2 regions of the Devosia sp. MC1541 genome follow, and region 1 is predicted to be linked to the other one. Evidence: predicted binding sites of a transcription regulator. Region 1 holds the regulator's gene; the other holds the start of a gene.
What was found. The regulator LexA, encoded in region 1, represses DNA repair genes until DNA is damaged. The targets are predictions, from matches to a motif close to TGTTCNNNNTGTGTTCNG.
Positions count from the first base shown of each region.

Region 2: the regulator LexA is predicted to act here: its motif matches at 6,122-6,139, upstream of ruvC (crossover junction endodeoxyribonuclease RuvC).

Region 1 covers NZ_JABBDZ010000001.1:310,650-318,746, reverse strand. Annotated here, with positions in the region: gene HKD40_RS01470 (2-dehydro-3-deoxy-6-phosphogalactonate aldolase) at 1-586, opposite strand, end outside; gene HKD40_RS01465 (2-dehydro-3-deoxygalactonokinase) at 589-1,506, opposite strand; gene HKD40_RS01460 (IlvD/Edd family dehydratase) at 1,774-3,582, shown strand; gene lexA (transcriptional repressor LexA) at 3,968-4,687, opposite strand; gene HKD40_RS01450 (BMP family protein) at 5,019-6,017, shown strand; gene HKD40_RS01445 (ABC transporter ATP-binding protein) at 6,081-7,610, shown strand; gene HKD40_RS01440 (ABC transporter permease) at 7,607-8,097, shown strand, end outside.
Region 2 covers NZ_JABBDZ010000010.1:70,459-78,555, forward strand. Annotated here, with positions in the region: gene tolB (Tol-Pal system beta propeller repeat protein TolB) at 1-91, opposite strand, end outside; gene HKD40_RS17695 (hypothetical protein) at 156-1,334, opposite strand; gene HKD40_RS11925 (ExbD/TolR family protein) at 1,345-1,782, opposite strand; gene tolQ (protein TolQ) at 1,784-2,494, opposite strand; gene ybgC (tol-pal system-associated acyl-CoA thioesterase) at 2,704-3,093, opposite strand; gene HKD40_RS11940 (NUDIX domain-containing protein) at 3,090-3,584, opposite strand; gene ruvB (Holliday junction branch migration DNA helicase RuvB) at 3,581-4,618, opposite strand; gene HKD40_RS11950 (hypothetical protein) at 4,627-4,929, opposite strand; gene ruvA (Holliday junction branch migration protein RuvA) at 4,958-5,575, opposite strand; gene ruvC (crossover junction endodeoxyribonuclease RuvC) at 5,572-6,078, opposite strand; gene HKD40_RS11965 (GGDEF domain-containing protein) at 6,391-7,092, shown strand; gene HKD40_RS11970 (YebC/PmpR family DNA-binding transcriptional regulator) at 7,141-7,884, opposite strand; gene HKD40_RS11975 (sodium:alanine symporter family protein) at 8,004-8,097, opposite strand, start outside.

The DNA of each region.
Region 1 (8,097 bases):
AGGCCACGGCTAGTTTGGCGCGTTCCGAAACCTCGGCGACACTCATGCCGGGCTTAAAGATGTAGGTGCCAAGGCCAAAGCCAGTGCAACCGACAGCGAAGAACTCGTGGAAGTTATCCGGGTTGGCGCCGCCCACAGCATAGGTTGGAACGGCAGGCGGCAGGACGGCCTTAACAGCCTTGATGCCTTTGGAGCCCAGAACTTCTGCCGGGAAGAATTTTAGGCCTGTCGCACCATTGCGAATGGCGGTGAACGCATCGGTGGGTGAGAAGACGCCGGGATAGGAGGCCATGCCTTGGGCTAGGGTTTCCTTGATCACCTCCGGATTGGTGTCAGGCGAGACGATGAAGACGCCACCGGCAGCCTTGACGTTACGGACGTCTTCAACGGAAAGCACCGTGCCTGCGCCAATGTCCGCACGGTCTGAAAGCGCCTCTGCCGCACGGCGAATGCTTTCGAGTGCGTTGGGCGAATTGAGCGGAACTTCAATCAGGGTAATGCCAGCATCCACGAGCGCGGTGCAGACGGCAACAGCTTCGTCGTTCTTGAGGCCACGCAGGATGGCGATGATGTGACGGTGGTTCATACTTATACTCCTGCGATGCCGGTGCGCGCGGCCTTAAGGCCTGCGAGCATGACGTCTGTAACATTTACGATACGGCTCGAAGCGCCGGTCATGCCCAGCACGCGGGCATAAAGCGCGCACAGAGTGTGTGAGCCGATGAGGGGGACGGGGTCGTAACCGATCTTGGAACGGTTGGCGGCGATCTCAGAGCCAATGAGGAGGCCCGAGAGATAGCCTGCGCACCATGCCGAGCTCCGACCGGAGAGAAGAGCGCTGGCGCGAGCGGCGAACAGCTGCCCGATCAAATTCTCGGGGTGTTCGAGGCCCTTGCTGGCGCCATAGACAAACCCGTCATCGCGATCCGCAGTGGTGAGGTCGCCCTGTAGGGAATGGCGAAGCACGGAATGGGTCTTGAGTAGATCAAACATCTCGCCGGTCATGGCCGTCGAGAAGCTCTCGATCTTGGTGCCGGAGAGCTTGGCCCACTTGGAGTGGGTGCCGGGCATGCAGACGAGACCGGAATAGTCGGGAGAGATTGCCGCGAGCCCAAGGAGCTGAGTCTCCTCGCCGCGCATGACGTCATCGCTACCGTGGCGCTGGCATACGCCGGGCAAAATGGAGACGCGCAAGCCGCCAGCCATTTCGGGATGGACCGCACCCGCGGCTAAGTCTTTAAGGTCGGTAGGGGCTTCAAGGTAAGGCGCTTCGAGCCAGCCCTGGCGGGCGCCTGCCATGCCACAGATCAACACTTCGTCTGGCGATGTCGCCAAGCCTAACTGGCCGATTGTTTCTGTTAGTGCGCTAGGGAAAGCATCGGGGGTCAACTTGCCCATGCCTTTGTCCGAGCTTGCTGTTCCGATTACGGAACCATCGCCGTCCAGCGCCCAAGCCCTTAAATTTGAGGTGCCCCAGTCAACAGCGACCCATGCTCCTGATTGCATCACTTCGTAGTCCCTCCAAGTCTGCGGCGCGAACGTAAAGCCGGAGACCGACACTGACTAGCCCGTTCTTGTATGGCTTAACCGCAACTGCCCGATTGCACCGCGCGCTGAGTAAGGTGGAATGCGCCGAAAATCAGATTCTCACGGTGTTTAGAGTCATTTGTATGATTTTAAGCTACGGCCCCGTTCCATTCCAGAATTGCCGTGCTAGAACAGGAGCAAACAGACCCCAGTGCTCCGCAGGGCGGAGAACCAAGGAATTGATCTATGACGGTAGATAACAGCGGCAATGGCGGCCGGAAGCTGCGCTCGCGTGCGTGGTTCGATAATCCCGACAATCCAGACATGACCGCGCTCTATCTTGAGCGCTACATGAACTATGGTGTGTCGCGCGAAGAGCTGCAGTCCGACAAGCCGATCATCGGCATCGCGCAGACCGGCTCCGACCTAAGCCCTTGTAACCGTCACCATATCGTTCTGGCTGAACGTCTGCGCGAAGGTATTCGCGAAGCAGGCGGTATCGCCATTGAGTTTCCGGTTCACCCGATTCAGGAAACCGGTAAGCGCCCGACGGCAGGTCTTGACCGTAACCTGGCCTATTTGGGCCTCGTGGAAGTTCTCTACGGCTATCCGCTGGACGGCGTGGTGCTGACCATTGGTTGCGACAAGACCACACCCGCCATGCTGATGGGCGCGGCGACGGTCAATATTCCGGCGATTGCTCTCTCGGTTGGCCCGATGTTGAACGGCTGGCATAAGGGCGAACGCACGGGTTCTGGCACCATCGTCTGGAAGGCCCGCCAGCTGCTCGCCGCTGGCGAGATCGACTATCCAAAGTTCATTGAACTGGTTGCGTCTTCGGCCCCGTCGACTGGCTATTGCAACACCATGGGAACAGCGACAACGATGAACTCGCTGGCTGAAGCTCTCGGAATGCAGTTGCCGGGTTCAGCAGCGATTCCAGCGCCTTATCGTGACCGTCAGGAAATGGCCTATCGCACTGGCAAGCGTGCGGTAGAGATGGTTCGTGAAGACCTCAAGCCATCGGACATTCTGACCAAGGAAAACTTCCTCAACGCTATCGTGGTCAATTCGGCCATCGGCGGCTCGACCAATGCGCCAATCCATATCAATGCGATTGCCAAGCATATTGGTGTCGACCTCAATATCGACGAGTGGCAGGAGCATGGGCACAAGGTGCCGCTCTTGGTGAACTTGCAGCCAGCGGGTGAATATCTCGGTGAGGACTATTACCACGCGGGCGGTGTGCCTGCGGTGGTGAATGAGCTGATGAAACAAAAGCTTATCCACGAGAACGCCCCAACCGTGAACGGCAAATCGATTGGCGAAAACTGCCGAAATCGTCCGATTGAAGACGACAAGGTCATCCGTCATTTCGACAATCCGATGAAGGCGGAAGCGGGCTTCCTCGTGTTGCGCGGGAACCTCTTCGACAACGCCATTATGAAGACTTCGGTGATCAGCCCCGAGTTCCGCGAGCGCTATCTCTCGGATCCGCAGCATCCGGGCATGTTTGAGGGCAAGGCGGTGGTGTTTGATGGTCCTGAAGACTATCACCACCGGATCGACGATCCCTCGCTCGCTATCGATGAACACACGCTGCTGTTCATGCGCGGTGCGGGGCCAATCGGCTATCCAGGCGCTGCGGAAGTCGTGAACATGCGTCCGCCTAGCTATCTGATTAAGAAGGGCATTTCGTCCCTTGCTTGTATCGGTGATGGTCGTCAGTCGGGCACGTCGGGTTCGCCTTCGATCCTCAACGCGTCGCCTGAAGCGGCGGCTGGTGGCAACCTCGCGATCCTGCGGACGGGCGACCGGGTGCGGATCGACCTCAATAAGGGGGAAGCTGACATCCTCATCTCGGACGAGGAAATCGCTGCTCGCCGTTTGGATCTGAATGCAGAGGGCGGATATAAATTCCCCAAGCATCAGACCCCTTGGCAGGAAATCCAACGCGGCCTGGTCGGCCAATTGGGCGACGGCGCCATTCTGCGTGGTGCCGACAAGTACCAGCGCATTGCCCAGACCGAAGGTCTGCCACGCGACAATCACTAAGCGCGATATGCGTGAGAAAGGGCCCGCGAAAGCGGGCCTTTTTATGCGTCCAGCCAGCGTGGCCGCGATTGGCCTATCTGTGGCTTTTGGCTGGCACTTATGGGCGTCAGCTTTGGCGCGGACATGGCCTTTTAGGGCGCGAAGGGGCGCGTTCTTTAGAGCGGGGATATATGAAAATGGAGGCGGCGCTCGGGCTTAGCCGTGAGCGCAATGCTCGGCTTTGCGCGTGTACTGGCTCAGCGCCTGTGATGTCGAAGGTCGGCGAGCGGGCGTTGGAAGAATATACGCCACTCCGGGGCGCGGGGAGTATCGTGGAGGCGTGTTACAAGAACCAACGCTGCGCAGAACAAAGGGGCAGAGTTTTTCAACTTGCCCCTCCGCCAATTCAGTACTTCCGCATCAGGCCGACCAGACGGCCTTGAACCCGGACCCGATCGGGCGGGAAGATACGGGTTTCATAGGCCGGGTTTGCCGCTTCCAGAGCGACCGTATCGCCCTTGCGGCGCAGACGCTTCAGGGTTGCTTCCTCATCGTCGACAAGGGCCACGATGATTTCGCCGTTTGAAGCCGTATCCTGCTTTTTGATGAGGACCGTGTCGCCATCAAAAATGCCTGCGTCGATCATCGAATCCCCGCGCACTTCCAATGCGTAGTGTTCGCCTGAGCCGAGCATTTCTGGCGGTACAGCGATGGTGTGCGAGTGGGTCTGGATTGCCTCAATGGGCGTGCCTGCTGCAATGCGGCCCATAACCGGAATGGAGATGGGGCGCGCATAATCGTCAGCGGCGGATGGAAGTGCACGCGCTGGGGGCGCGGCGACCTTGCCGAGAGTGCCTTCAATGACGCTGGGCTCGAACTTTGCCTTGCGGCCGCCCAAGGTCGGGTTCATCGAATCCGGTAGCTTCACCACTTCGAGCGCACGGGCGCGATTGGGAAGGCGGCGGATAAAGCCGCGCTCTTCGAGGGCAGTGATGAGACGATGAATGCCGGATTTGGACGCCAGATCAAGCGCATCCTTCATCTCGTCGAATGACGGAGGAATACCGCTCTCCTTCATCCGCTCATGGATGAACATCAGCAATTCGTGTTGTTTTTTCGTCAGCATCGGCCCCAGACCCAGAATCGGAACATAGACGGAACGACTATATGTGTTCCTCAAATGTTCTGCAAGTGTTGCCATGTTCCTGTCAGAACTGCCAAACGGCTGTAATATGCGCATGCATAGATGTGTGATTTTGGCCGATCCAAGCCCGAGCCCCAAACATGCGTAAACGCGTCACAGGCACAGTGCGGCGTTGAGGAGCAAATGCGACTCGTCAGCAAGACGGAACAGATTTAAAAAACCTTAATTTTCAACTTGCCAACCAAGCGTGTTCGCTCGCTAGATAGGCAGGAGAGATTTTTGTTCGTTTTTTGCACACTCATTGGGGGTTAAAATGACCGCTCTAACGAAATTCGGTCGACGCGCCTTTCTTTCGGCGGCCGCACTCGGCGTCGCAGCTCTGTCGCTGACCGGGTCGGTATTGGCGCAGGATGTGACCAAGATTGCAGCTGTGTGGACCGTTCCGGTTGAGCAGCAGTGGGCATCGCGCCTCCATCTCGCGCTGATCGCAGCGCAGGAACGCGGCGAGATCGAATATGTGTATTCGGAAAACGTGTCGAACACCGACTATGAACGCGTCATGCGCGAATATTCGGAGCAGGGCGCTAAGCTGGTGATCGGTGAAGCCTTCGGCGTTGAACAGCCAGCGCGTGCCGTTGCGGAAGAATACCCAGAAGTGATGTACCTGATGGGGTCCTCGCTCCAGCCAGTTGAGCCAAACTTCGCCACCTTCGACAACTTCATCCAAGAACCAAGCTATTTGACCGGCATGGTTGCGGGCATGAAGACCGAAACCAATAAGATCGGCATGATCGGTGGTTACGCTATTCCAGAAGTGAACCGTCTGATGAATGCCTTCATGCAGGGCGCACTCTCGGTCAACCCAGAGGTGAAGTTCTCGGTGAGCTTCATCAACTCCTGGTACGATCCTCCGAAGGCCAAGGAATCGGCATTCGCTATGATCGATGCGGGCGCTGACATTCTTTACGCAGAGCGTTTTGGCGTGTCTGACGCTGCCAAGGAACGCGGCGTTCTGGCCATCGGCAACGTGATCGACACCGCAGCGGATTACCCAGGCACCATTCTGGCGTCGGCGCTGTGGCACGGCGAGCCAATGATCAACAAAGCAATTGCCGACATTAAGGCTGGCAGTTTCACCGCTTCGGATTACGGCATTTATGCCTTCCTCGAGCACGGTGGTTCGAGCGCAGTTTATGATGAAGCGCTTGCTGGTGCGGAAGCAGTAGCTGCCGCTAAGGCCAAGGAAGCTGAAATCCTTGCTGGTACTTTCAAGGTCGACATCAACGACGCTGAACCAAGCTCCAGCATGTAATCCTTTTTCTGGCCGGGTGTGGGTTTTCCCACGCCCGGCCTATTCTATTTTTTGGGGGCGGCAATGACCGACCAACAGGGGGATGTGGTGCTCTCACTTGAGGGTATCACCAAGCGCTTTGGCAAACTCACCGCGAATGACGGGATTAATCTCAGTCTCAAGCGGGGCGAAATCCTAGCCCTTCTGGGGGAAAATGGCGCCGGCAAGACGACATTGATGAACATTCTCTTCGGGCACTATGTGCAGGATGAGGGTGTGGTTCGTGTTGCGAGCGAGGCTGGCCTTCAAATTTTGCCTGCCGGTTCGCCTGGCGCGGCGTTGAAAGCCGGTATTGGCATGGTCCACCAGCATTTTACGCTGGCGGAAAACCTCGGCGGGCTCGACAATATTCGTCTTGGCACCGAGGGCATGTTTGCGCTTGGCGGCAAATCTACGGCGCGCAAGAAGGTGGAAGCCATTATTGCGGAGAGTGGGCTTGATGTGGACCTCGACCGTCCTGTCGCCAGCCTCACCGTAGGCGAAAAGCAGCGCGTTGAAATCTTGAAGGCGCTCTATCGCAATGTCCGCGTGCTTATTCTGGATGAACCCACCGCGGTTCTGACCCCACAAGAGTCCGAAGGGCTCTTCACCGTTCTGCGCCGCTTGGCTGCGAATGGGCTGGGCGTTATTTTTATCTCTCACAAGCTGGGAGAAGTGCTCTCCGTATCGAGCCGTATTCTGGTTCTGCGGGGCGGCCGCAAGGCGGGTGAGCTCGTCACTGCAAATTCTGATCGGCGCGATATTGCCGATTTGATGGTGGGCAAGGCTGTGGCTGAAGTGAAGCGCACGCCCGCAACGCCGCGCGAGCCGCTGATGAGCTTTGCCAATGTGTCGCTCAAGCAGGGCTCGACCCGTCAATCGCTGCGCAATGTCAGCTTTGAACTCAAGGCTGGCGAAATCATCGGTCTGGCCGGTGTGTCGGGCAATGGCCAATCGGGCATTGCGGCACTGATCTCGGGGCTTGCTGTTCCGGATGCTGGCGAAGTGCGTCTTTACGGCGAAGCGCTGACCAAGGCGGACCCGCGTGCGCTGGTTCAGGCTGGTGTGGCGCGTATGCCGGAAGACCGCCAGCATGACGGCGTTGTTGGCACGATGAGTGTTGCCGACAATATTGCCATTGAGGAAGTGCGCAGCGCGCCGTACTCGCGCTATGGCCTGCTCAATCGTAAAGCCATGCAGGAGCACGCGACGGAAGCGATTGCGGCCTATGACGTGCGTTGCCCGGGGCCGGACGCCGAAGCGCGGCTGCTCTCTGGCGGCAATGTGCAGAAGCTGATTTTGGCGCGCGTTTTGGAGCGTTTGCCGCGCGTTATTCTGGCGAACCAGCCCACACGCGGCCTCGACGTTGGCGCGCAATCGGAAGTCCATCGCCGCATTATTGCAGCGCGTGACCGTGGCGCCGCCGTGATGGTGATTTCGGAAGACCTGGACGAATTGTTCGCGCTGGCGGATCGCTTCCTTGTGGTTCACGCCGGGGAGGTCAGCGACGCTGGCCCTAGCGAAAAGCTCGACCGCGGTACGATTGGTTTGTTGATGGCAGGGCAGGCAGCATGAGTTTGCGTCTTGAAAACCGCGCTGACGCTTCTGTCGCGCTCAAACTGCTGGTTTCGCTTGGCTCCGGCATTGCCGCGCTCTTGCTGGTGGCTATTCCTGTTCTGGCTGCGGGGCAAAACCCGATTACGGCCTATGGCCTGATGGTGCAGGGCGCGTTTGGCTCGATGTTCGCGTTTTCCGAAACGCTGAACCGGGCGACGCCGCTTATCCTGACCGGGCTCGCCTGCGCAGTCGCGTTCCGGGCGAAGCTTTGGAATATCGGCGCGGAAGGCCAGCTCTATATAGGCGCGCTCGCGGCGGTGCTCGTTGGGAGCGGCTTGCTGCAGATGCCGCCAGCGTTGATGATCCCAACGGTGATGATCGCGGGCTTTATCTGCGGCGGCATGATGATGGTGGTGCCAACCATGCTCAAGCAGCGCTTTGGCGCTGATGAGGTGGTAATTACGCTACTGCTGAACTTCGTCGTTATTCTCTTTGTGCAGATGCT
Region 2 (8,097 bases), on a different contig from region 1:
GCAGCTGTGCCAAAGCCATAGGGGCAGTGGCAAGCATGACGCCGCCAGCCAAGCCCAATTTCAGCGCATCGCGCCGCGATAGAAGCGTCATTATTCTCTATCTCCGATCTCGCCAGTTTTGCTGCACTAAGGCTAACAAACGGGCAAATTCAAGGTCACGGTCTTAGTTCAAGTTCAATCGTCCGCCACTCGCTGTAGGAGTCTGCGGAAAGCATCGTATAGGGGCCACACTGAATGACAGCGCGTTGAGCGGCGCGCGCCATGGCCTGCCCGGCAGTCGACGGATCAGCCGAAATCACCTGAGGGGTGCCAGCCGGTGAACCGTCCTGGTTCATGTTCACGCGCAGCGTGACATTCATGCCCGAGTTGTAATCGCTCGGCAGCAAGTTCCAGCACGCCTTGATCTTGGCAGCAAAGCCGTCAATTGCGGTCTGGCTCAAGCGCGCTGAGGTGCCGGTTGTGTCACCCAAGCTTGCCGCTCCACCCTGCCCAGTCGTGCCGCCTGTCGTCGGCGCATTATTGATGATCGAGGAGATATCATCTGGCGGTGGGCGCTCGGACGGCGCTGTCGGTTGGTTTTGGCGTGCAGCGGCGGCAGCGGCTTCGCGCTTCTTGCGCTCTTCCTCTTCCTTGCGCTTACGTTCGGCCTCGGCAGCAGCCTCCTCCTTACGCTTTTCCTCAGCAGCCAAGGCTTGCTGACGAACCTGCGCAAGATCGGTTGGGCGTGATGTCGGCATAGTCACATTCACCGTTGGCGCCGTAGGAGGGGTTGGCTCCGGCGTCGGCTCTGGTGTTGTCGGCTCTGGTTCTGGCACGGGCTCTGGAACCGGTTCTGGTTCCGGAACAGGCTCTGGGGTCGGCTCAGGCGTAGGCTCTGGCTCTGGTGGCGGCGGTGGAGGCGTTAAGTCCGCAGGACGCGTCTCAGGCAGCGCTGGTGGCGGCGTCGGTTCTGGCGGTGGTGGTGGCTCCACTGGTTCCGGCTCTGGTTCGGGCTCAGGCTCTGGTGCCGTTTCCGGCGCAGGTGCGGTTTCAGTCACTGGCGAAGGCGTGGGAACATCGGCCGGCGACGGGGTCAGCTGATCTTCTTCCGTATTGCCAGTCGGCTGGGCCAACTCTGCCGGTTCTTCGCTATCAGTTATCGATGGCGTGTCGGTTTCCACGACCTCGCTATCCAACACCCCTTTACGGATATTGGAGAATTCTTCAATCGGCACCAAATCAACGGCAATTGACTGTACGCTCGGCTCAAGCCGTTCAGTCATGCCCAGATTGACCAGACCCAGCACGAGGACGATCACGTGGGCAGAAACAGAGACAACTAGACCTGTGCGCATGGGCCCGGGCCTATCGCTCACGCTCGGTAACGAGCCCGATCTTGGTATAACCGGCAGCCGACAGCTGGCCCATGACACGCATCACAACGCCATAGTTGGCGGTGGTGTCGCCCTGCAAATAAACGCGGTCCTCGGTGGTCGCTAATCCGGAAAGAGTGGTGATGAGTTCGGCTTCAGCCACAGGCGTCTGATCAACAAAGATCGCGCCTTCCGGCGAGACCGACACGGTGATCGGCTTGGTCTGGTTTGGCATCGAGCCTGCAGCGGATTGCGGCAGGTCGACTGGCACGCCAGTGGTCATCATCGGCGCGGCCACCATGAAGATGATCAGCAGCACCAGCATCACGTCCACCATCGGCGTGATGTTGATTTCACTTATAACGGCGCGGCTCTTGCGGCGTCTGCGACGCCCGCCTCCGCCCCCGCCTGAGGAAACACCCATGCCCATATTAGCGGTTCCGTGCTTCGAGCTGGCGCGAGAGGATGGTCGAGAACTCGTCGGCGAAGCCTTCGAGGCGGCCAATCATCTTGCCTGCATCAGCGGAGAGCTTGTTGTAGGCGATAACGGCAGGGATAGCGGCCACTAGGCCAATCGCAGTTGCGAACAGCGCTTCCGCAATCGGACCCGCCACAATGGCAAGGCTGGTATCGGATGAGGCCGCAATATTGGTGAAGGCGTTCATGATGCCCCACACGGTACCGAAGAGGCCAATGAATGGGCCCGCAGAACCGACCGTGGCGAGGAAGCCGAGGCGCTTTTCGAGGCTATCGCTCTCGCGGAAAATGGCAACATCGAGAACCTTGTCGAGGCGCTGCTGCATGCCAGCAAAGCTCGAGGCGTTCTGCTCGTGGCTGCGCTTCCATTCCTTCATCGCGGCGACAAAGACCGCGCCCATACCACCAGAAGGCTTTTCAGCCTGCTGACGATAGAGTTCTTCGAGCGACTGTCCGGACCAGAACGTGCGTTCAAACGCGTTCATCTCAGCGGCAGCGCGACGATACATCAACGACTTTTCGACAATGATCGCCCAGCACCAAACAGATGCCGCGAGCAAGCCAATCATCACGCTTTTGACGACGAAATCGGCAGCCCAGAAGAGGCCCCAGATGGAGAGGTCAGCATGCGGAGCGGCGGCGGTGGCGACTCCAACTGCATCCATGGCTTCCATTAAACGATCCTTTCGGCCGACGAGGCGCGGGTCCACATCGGGCTGCGATGGGGGCCAATTCTGTCAAAATTAAGAGAATTGCTTCGTTTCTCCGGCCGCGAAGCAGCGCGGAGACCGAACTGCGGTCTCTGTTCCTTGGTTATGGTCACCAATGGGTTAACAAAGAGATTCCGGAAAACCCCTTGTGTTCGCTTTGTTATTTATGGAGCCAGGGCGCGAAGCACAGCAGGGAGGCGCGCAGGCCCACCAGAGGTTTTTATTGCGACGACATCAAGTTGAGCGGTTGTGAGCAGCGTATCATCGCAGAAAATCTTTTGCTCAAGCTTGAGACGAGCACCAGTTGCCGCAACAACTTGTGTAGAGACAGACAGCAAATCATCGATGTGAGCGGCGCCGATAAACTCGAGCTGCATTGAACGGACGGCAAAGGCGATGCCCTGCGCCGCCAATTCAGAATGGTGAATACCATTCTCACGCAGGAACTCGGTCCGCGCCCGCTCAAAGAATTTGAGATAGGCCGCGTGATAGACATTCCCCGAAAAGTCAGTGTCCTCGTAATAAATGCGGACAGGAAAACTATGCGTCGTCATACGCGCTCGTCGTGAATGATGTGGGTCAGGGTGCGGGACCGGGTCCGCAGATAGTTCGGCAACCATGAGGGCAACAGATTGCGCTTCTCCAGCGCATCCCCTTCAAGGCTCACCCATGAGAATTTGAGCAAATGCCCTTCATCCCAACGCTGGAGCCAGGGGGCATTGCCGTCAGGCCCCTGCCCCGGCAAAGCGACTTCATAGAAAAAGCCGAGCTCATGAAAATCTTCGCCGACGCGGCGGTAAAAACTCTCAGAGGTGGCGACCAGAGCACCAACGCGGCCGGGCATATCCAGCTCTTCGGCGATTTCGCGCGATAGCGAAAACTTGCTGTCTTCGCCTAGCTCAATCCGGCCGCCCGGAAGCATGGCATAGTCATCATCATCTTCGCTGCAAATCAGGACGTGATTATCGACCACGATGATCCCGGCGACACGGAAATTGAACCGCTGCGAGCCGATGGGAAAGCTGATGATATGCCGTTCATTCACTCTTCGGGTTCCTCAAACAGGGTCGACTGTATGCCCACAAAGCCTTGCGGCACACCGCGCCCCATATGTTGGAACGCGATTGAGGTGAGCATGCGCCCACGCGGTGTGCGCTGAATAAAGCCCTGCTGCAAGAGGTAAGGCTCGACGATTTCTTCAATCGCATCGCGCGGCTCGGAGAGCGCAGCGGCGATTGTTTCGATACCGACGGGGCCACCATTGTAGAAATCGGCAATGGTTGTGAGATAACGGCGGTCGAGCTGATCAAGACCCCGGCTATCCACATCAAGACGCAAGAGCGCAGCGTCGGCAATCTGTCGTGTCACTTCATGAGCGCCGCCCACCATGGCAAAATCGATGACGCGACGGAGCAGGCGTCCGGCGATACGCGGGGTGCCGCGCGAGCGACGCGCGACTTCCATTGCGCCATCGGGCGACATTGGCATGCCGAGAAGGCGCGCACCACGCGTGACGATTTTGACCAGCTCTTCAGGCGTATAGAAATTGAGACGAACCGGTATGCCGAAACGATCGCGCAGTGGCGTGGTGAGTAGGCCGGCACGTGTGGTTGCACCAACCAGCGTAAACTTGGCCAGATCAATACGAACAGAACGCGCCGCAGGCCCTTCCCCGATGATCAGATCAAGCTGGAAGTCTTCCATAGCAGGATAGAGGACTTCTTCAATGGCCGGGTTGAGACGATGGATTTCGTCGATGAAAAGCACGTCGCGCTCTTCAAGATTGGTCAGCAGCGCCGCCAGATCCCCCGCCTTGGCGATCACCGGGCCCGAGGTCGCGCGAAAACCCACACCCAATTCCTTGGAAATAATCTGCGCGAGCGTGGTTTTGCCGAGGCCGGGCGGCCCCACAAACAAAACGTGGTCCAGCGCCGAACCACGCTGTTTTGCGGCCTGAATGAACACTTCCAGATTGGCGCGCGCCGCCGCCTGTCCGACGAAGTCAGAAAAGCCTGACGGGCGCAACGACACATCGAGATTTTCGTCGCGACCGGTGGAAGGGTTGGTAATTGAGGTCACGCGCAAGCTTACTTTATGTTGCGGACCGGAACACAGGCCGACCTTGTCGCCTGCTTGTTCTTGAGGTCCGGATTGGATCTTGTATTGCGAAAATGCAATTTCGTTAGGTAGTCAAGTCGCGCTTCGCACGACCAGCGCGGCAAGGGGTTATTCAAATCGTGGAAATAATAGGGCTTTGACGTCCCATCGGCTTCCACAAACCAAATCGCCACAGCGACAGCTTCATTTTGGTCGGCCTGCGCCGCCGTTACAGAGCTCGCCGCGCCGAGCATAACCAGTGCCACACATGCAGACTGAAGTTTCGTTGCCAAAATCACTCTCCCCCAATTTGGAGAGAGCTTAACTGCTGAGCTCGCGAAGTCCCAGACGAATAAGCTTTTCGGTCGCGGTATCGTCGCCTTCCTTTTGCACCACGCGTGCCACGGCAGCAGACGCCTGCTGGCTGGAATAGCCCAAATTGGTCAGCGCCGACACGGCGTCGGAAATATTGGTTGCGGCAACGCCTTCGCCAAGCGCGGCCTGCAAGCCCAGAGTGCCAGCATCGACAGCGCCAATGGCTGGAACCTTGCCCTTAAGTTCGGTCACAACACGCAGCGCCAGTTTGGGGCCAACACCATTGGCGCGCCCGATCATCGCCTTATCTTGCAGCGCCACAGCGCTCGAGAGTTCAGACGGCGTGAGGATCGACAGAATGGCCAAAGCCACGCGTGCACCCACGCCCTGCACGGAGGTGAGAAGATTGAACCAGCTCTTTTCAGCTTCGGTGGCAAAGCCATAAAGCCGGATCATGTCCTCGCGCACGATGGTCTCGATAAAGACCACACCAGCTTGGCCAACACTGGGCAATGACTGCAGCGTGCGGCCCGAGCAGAACACTTGGTAGCAAACACCACCGCAATCGATCAGGGCGTAATCATCACCAAAACTATCGACCAGACCTTTAAGCTTGCCGATCATGCATAGGCTCCCATGCGCATCGCTGAAACACGGTGGTGGGCGTGGCAAATTGCAATCGCCAAAGCGTCGGCTGCGTCCGCGCCCTTAAAAACAGCTGTCGGCATCAGAGTTTTGACCATGAGGCCAATCTGCGCCTTATCCGCGTGGCCCGTGCCGACAACGGATTTCTTGATGAGATTGGCGGCGTACTCTGCCACGGGCAGACCGCGCAAAGCAGGCGTCACCAAAACAACGCCGCGCGCTTGTCCAAGGATAAGCGCTGAGCGAGCGCCCGCACTCACGAATGTCTCTTCCACTGCGGCTTCATCTGGCTGATGAGCGTCCAATACGCCATTTAGCCCTTCGGACAAAAATGCCAGCCGGGAGGCCAGTTCGCCTGTTGTTGGCGGGGTGATCGTGCCACCAGCGACAAAGCGCAAACGATTGTCCTGCGCCTCGATAACGCCCCAGCCACAACGGCGGATGCCAGGGTCGATGCCGATGATTCGAACGGGAGTGCTCATGGATTACCTTGTAGTCAGCTTCGCGCAGCCTACCAAGGCTAAAGTGAACAAATTGGCAACAAACGATATACCAGTGGATGAATAAAGCTTTAACAATTCGGGCAAGCATTAATTGAGAAAGCCTCGCCTAGCGTCACGCGCATGCTTTTGGGGGCAAACGGCATGGACACACAGCGCGTTACCAACTGGCGACTTTCAGCTATTTTATATGCACGACAACGCCTCAAACGCGTTGCAAGCCACAGGAAATCTAGGCCATTTCATAGCTGGTCGAGCGTAACCCGTTGGAGCATTTTCGGCCCGGTTTGCTGCGTGGTCGTTTCGTGGATTGTGGTGGCTGTGTTCTTCTCGAGCGCAGAGCTCACATCCGATCTTTCGATCCGCCTGTTTGGCGCGGCGACCCTCTCCCCGCTGCTGGTGGGTCTGCCCTTATTCTACTTGTTCACAATGCGAATGCGCCAGCTGGCGGTCGAAAACCTTCGACTGGCGCGCTTGGCCAATACCGATAGCCTCACCGGCTGCCTGAACCGAGGTGCGTTCACGGAGCTAACGCAGGAGTTTCTCAGTGACCGCGAAGGCACGCCCAGTGGTGCCCTTCTCGTTATTGACGCCGATAATTTCAAAGCGATCAACGATGCCCATGGCCATGATCAGGGCGACATTGCCCTGACCCTTATTGCGGCGACGTTGCGCCGTATTGTACGCACCGGTGCGCTGGTCGGGCGGCTCGGCGGCGAGGAATTTGGCGTTTACTTACCGGGCGCCAATCGCATGAGCGCCTTTCTGGTGGCAGAACGCATTCGCCGCGGCATCCGCAGGGCGAGCTTTTCACCGCGAGGCGTGCCCTGTCCGCTCAGCGTGAGTATTGGGGGCGCAAGTTTCGCCGCACCAATCAGTTTTTCAGAACTGTTCCGCTGTGCTGATCAGGGGCTCTATGCGGCCAAAAAGGCCGGGCGCAATATGGTGGAAGTAGCGGCCGTTTCTTTGCCCCCGGCCCCTGTGCGCCGCGCATAAAAAAATCCCCGCGCGAGGCGGGGATTTCAAATTCGAAATGCTGCTCAATTAGACGAGCTTGGCAGCGTCTTCTTCGCTCATGTCAAAGTTCGAGTAGACGTTCTGAACGTCGTCATCTTCTTCGAGGGTCGCGATCAGCTTCATCAGGGTTGCACCCTTTTCAGCGTCAATCGGCGTACGGTTCTGAGGCTTCCAGACGGCCTTGACCGATTCAGCTTCGCCCAACACCTGCTCAAGCGCGGCCGAGACTTCGGCCATGCCTTCAAAGCTGGTGTAGATGTAGTGGCCTTCGTCGTCGCTCTCAACGTCATCGGCACCGGCCTCAATCGCCGCTTCCATGACCTTGTCTTCCGTACCGACTGCAGCCGGGTAGGTGATTTCGCCAACGCGATCGAACATGAAGCCGACCGAACCGGTTTCACCCAAGGCGCCACCGTTCTTGGAGAAGTACGAACGAACGTTCGAGGCCGTGCGGTTGCGGTTGTCAGTCAGCGCTTCAACGATGACGGCAACACCACCCGGGCCGTAGCCTTCATAGCGGATTTCGTCATAGTTCTCAGCGTCGCCACCGGACGCCTTTTTCACTGCGCGTTCGATATTGTCTTTTGGCATCGACTGCGAGCGCGCATTGGTGATGGCCAAACGCAGACGTGGGTTAAACGCTGGGTCAGGCTGACCCATCTTGGCCGCCACGGTGATTTCGCGGGCGAGCTTCGAAAATATCTTGGAGCGAATAGCATCGCTCTTGCCCTTGCGGTGCATAATGTTCTTGGCGTGGGAATGGCCAGCCATTCGTTACCTCGGCGAGAATTTGTAAAATCGGGCTGCTTATAGGGCCCGCGAGGGCAAAAATAAAGCGCCCGCCCCCGGTGTCACGGCAGCGAGCGCAGGTTTTTTAGGCCAAAAACAGTTTAGCCGGGGTCCTGCCTGTTCCAGATCGAATGATCGATCTTGCCATCGAGCTCAGGATAATCCGAGGCCTGGAAGGTTGGCACCTTCCCCGCT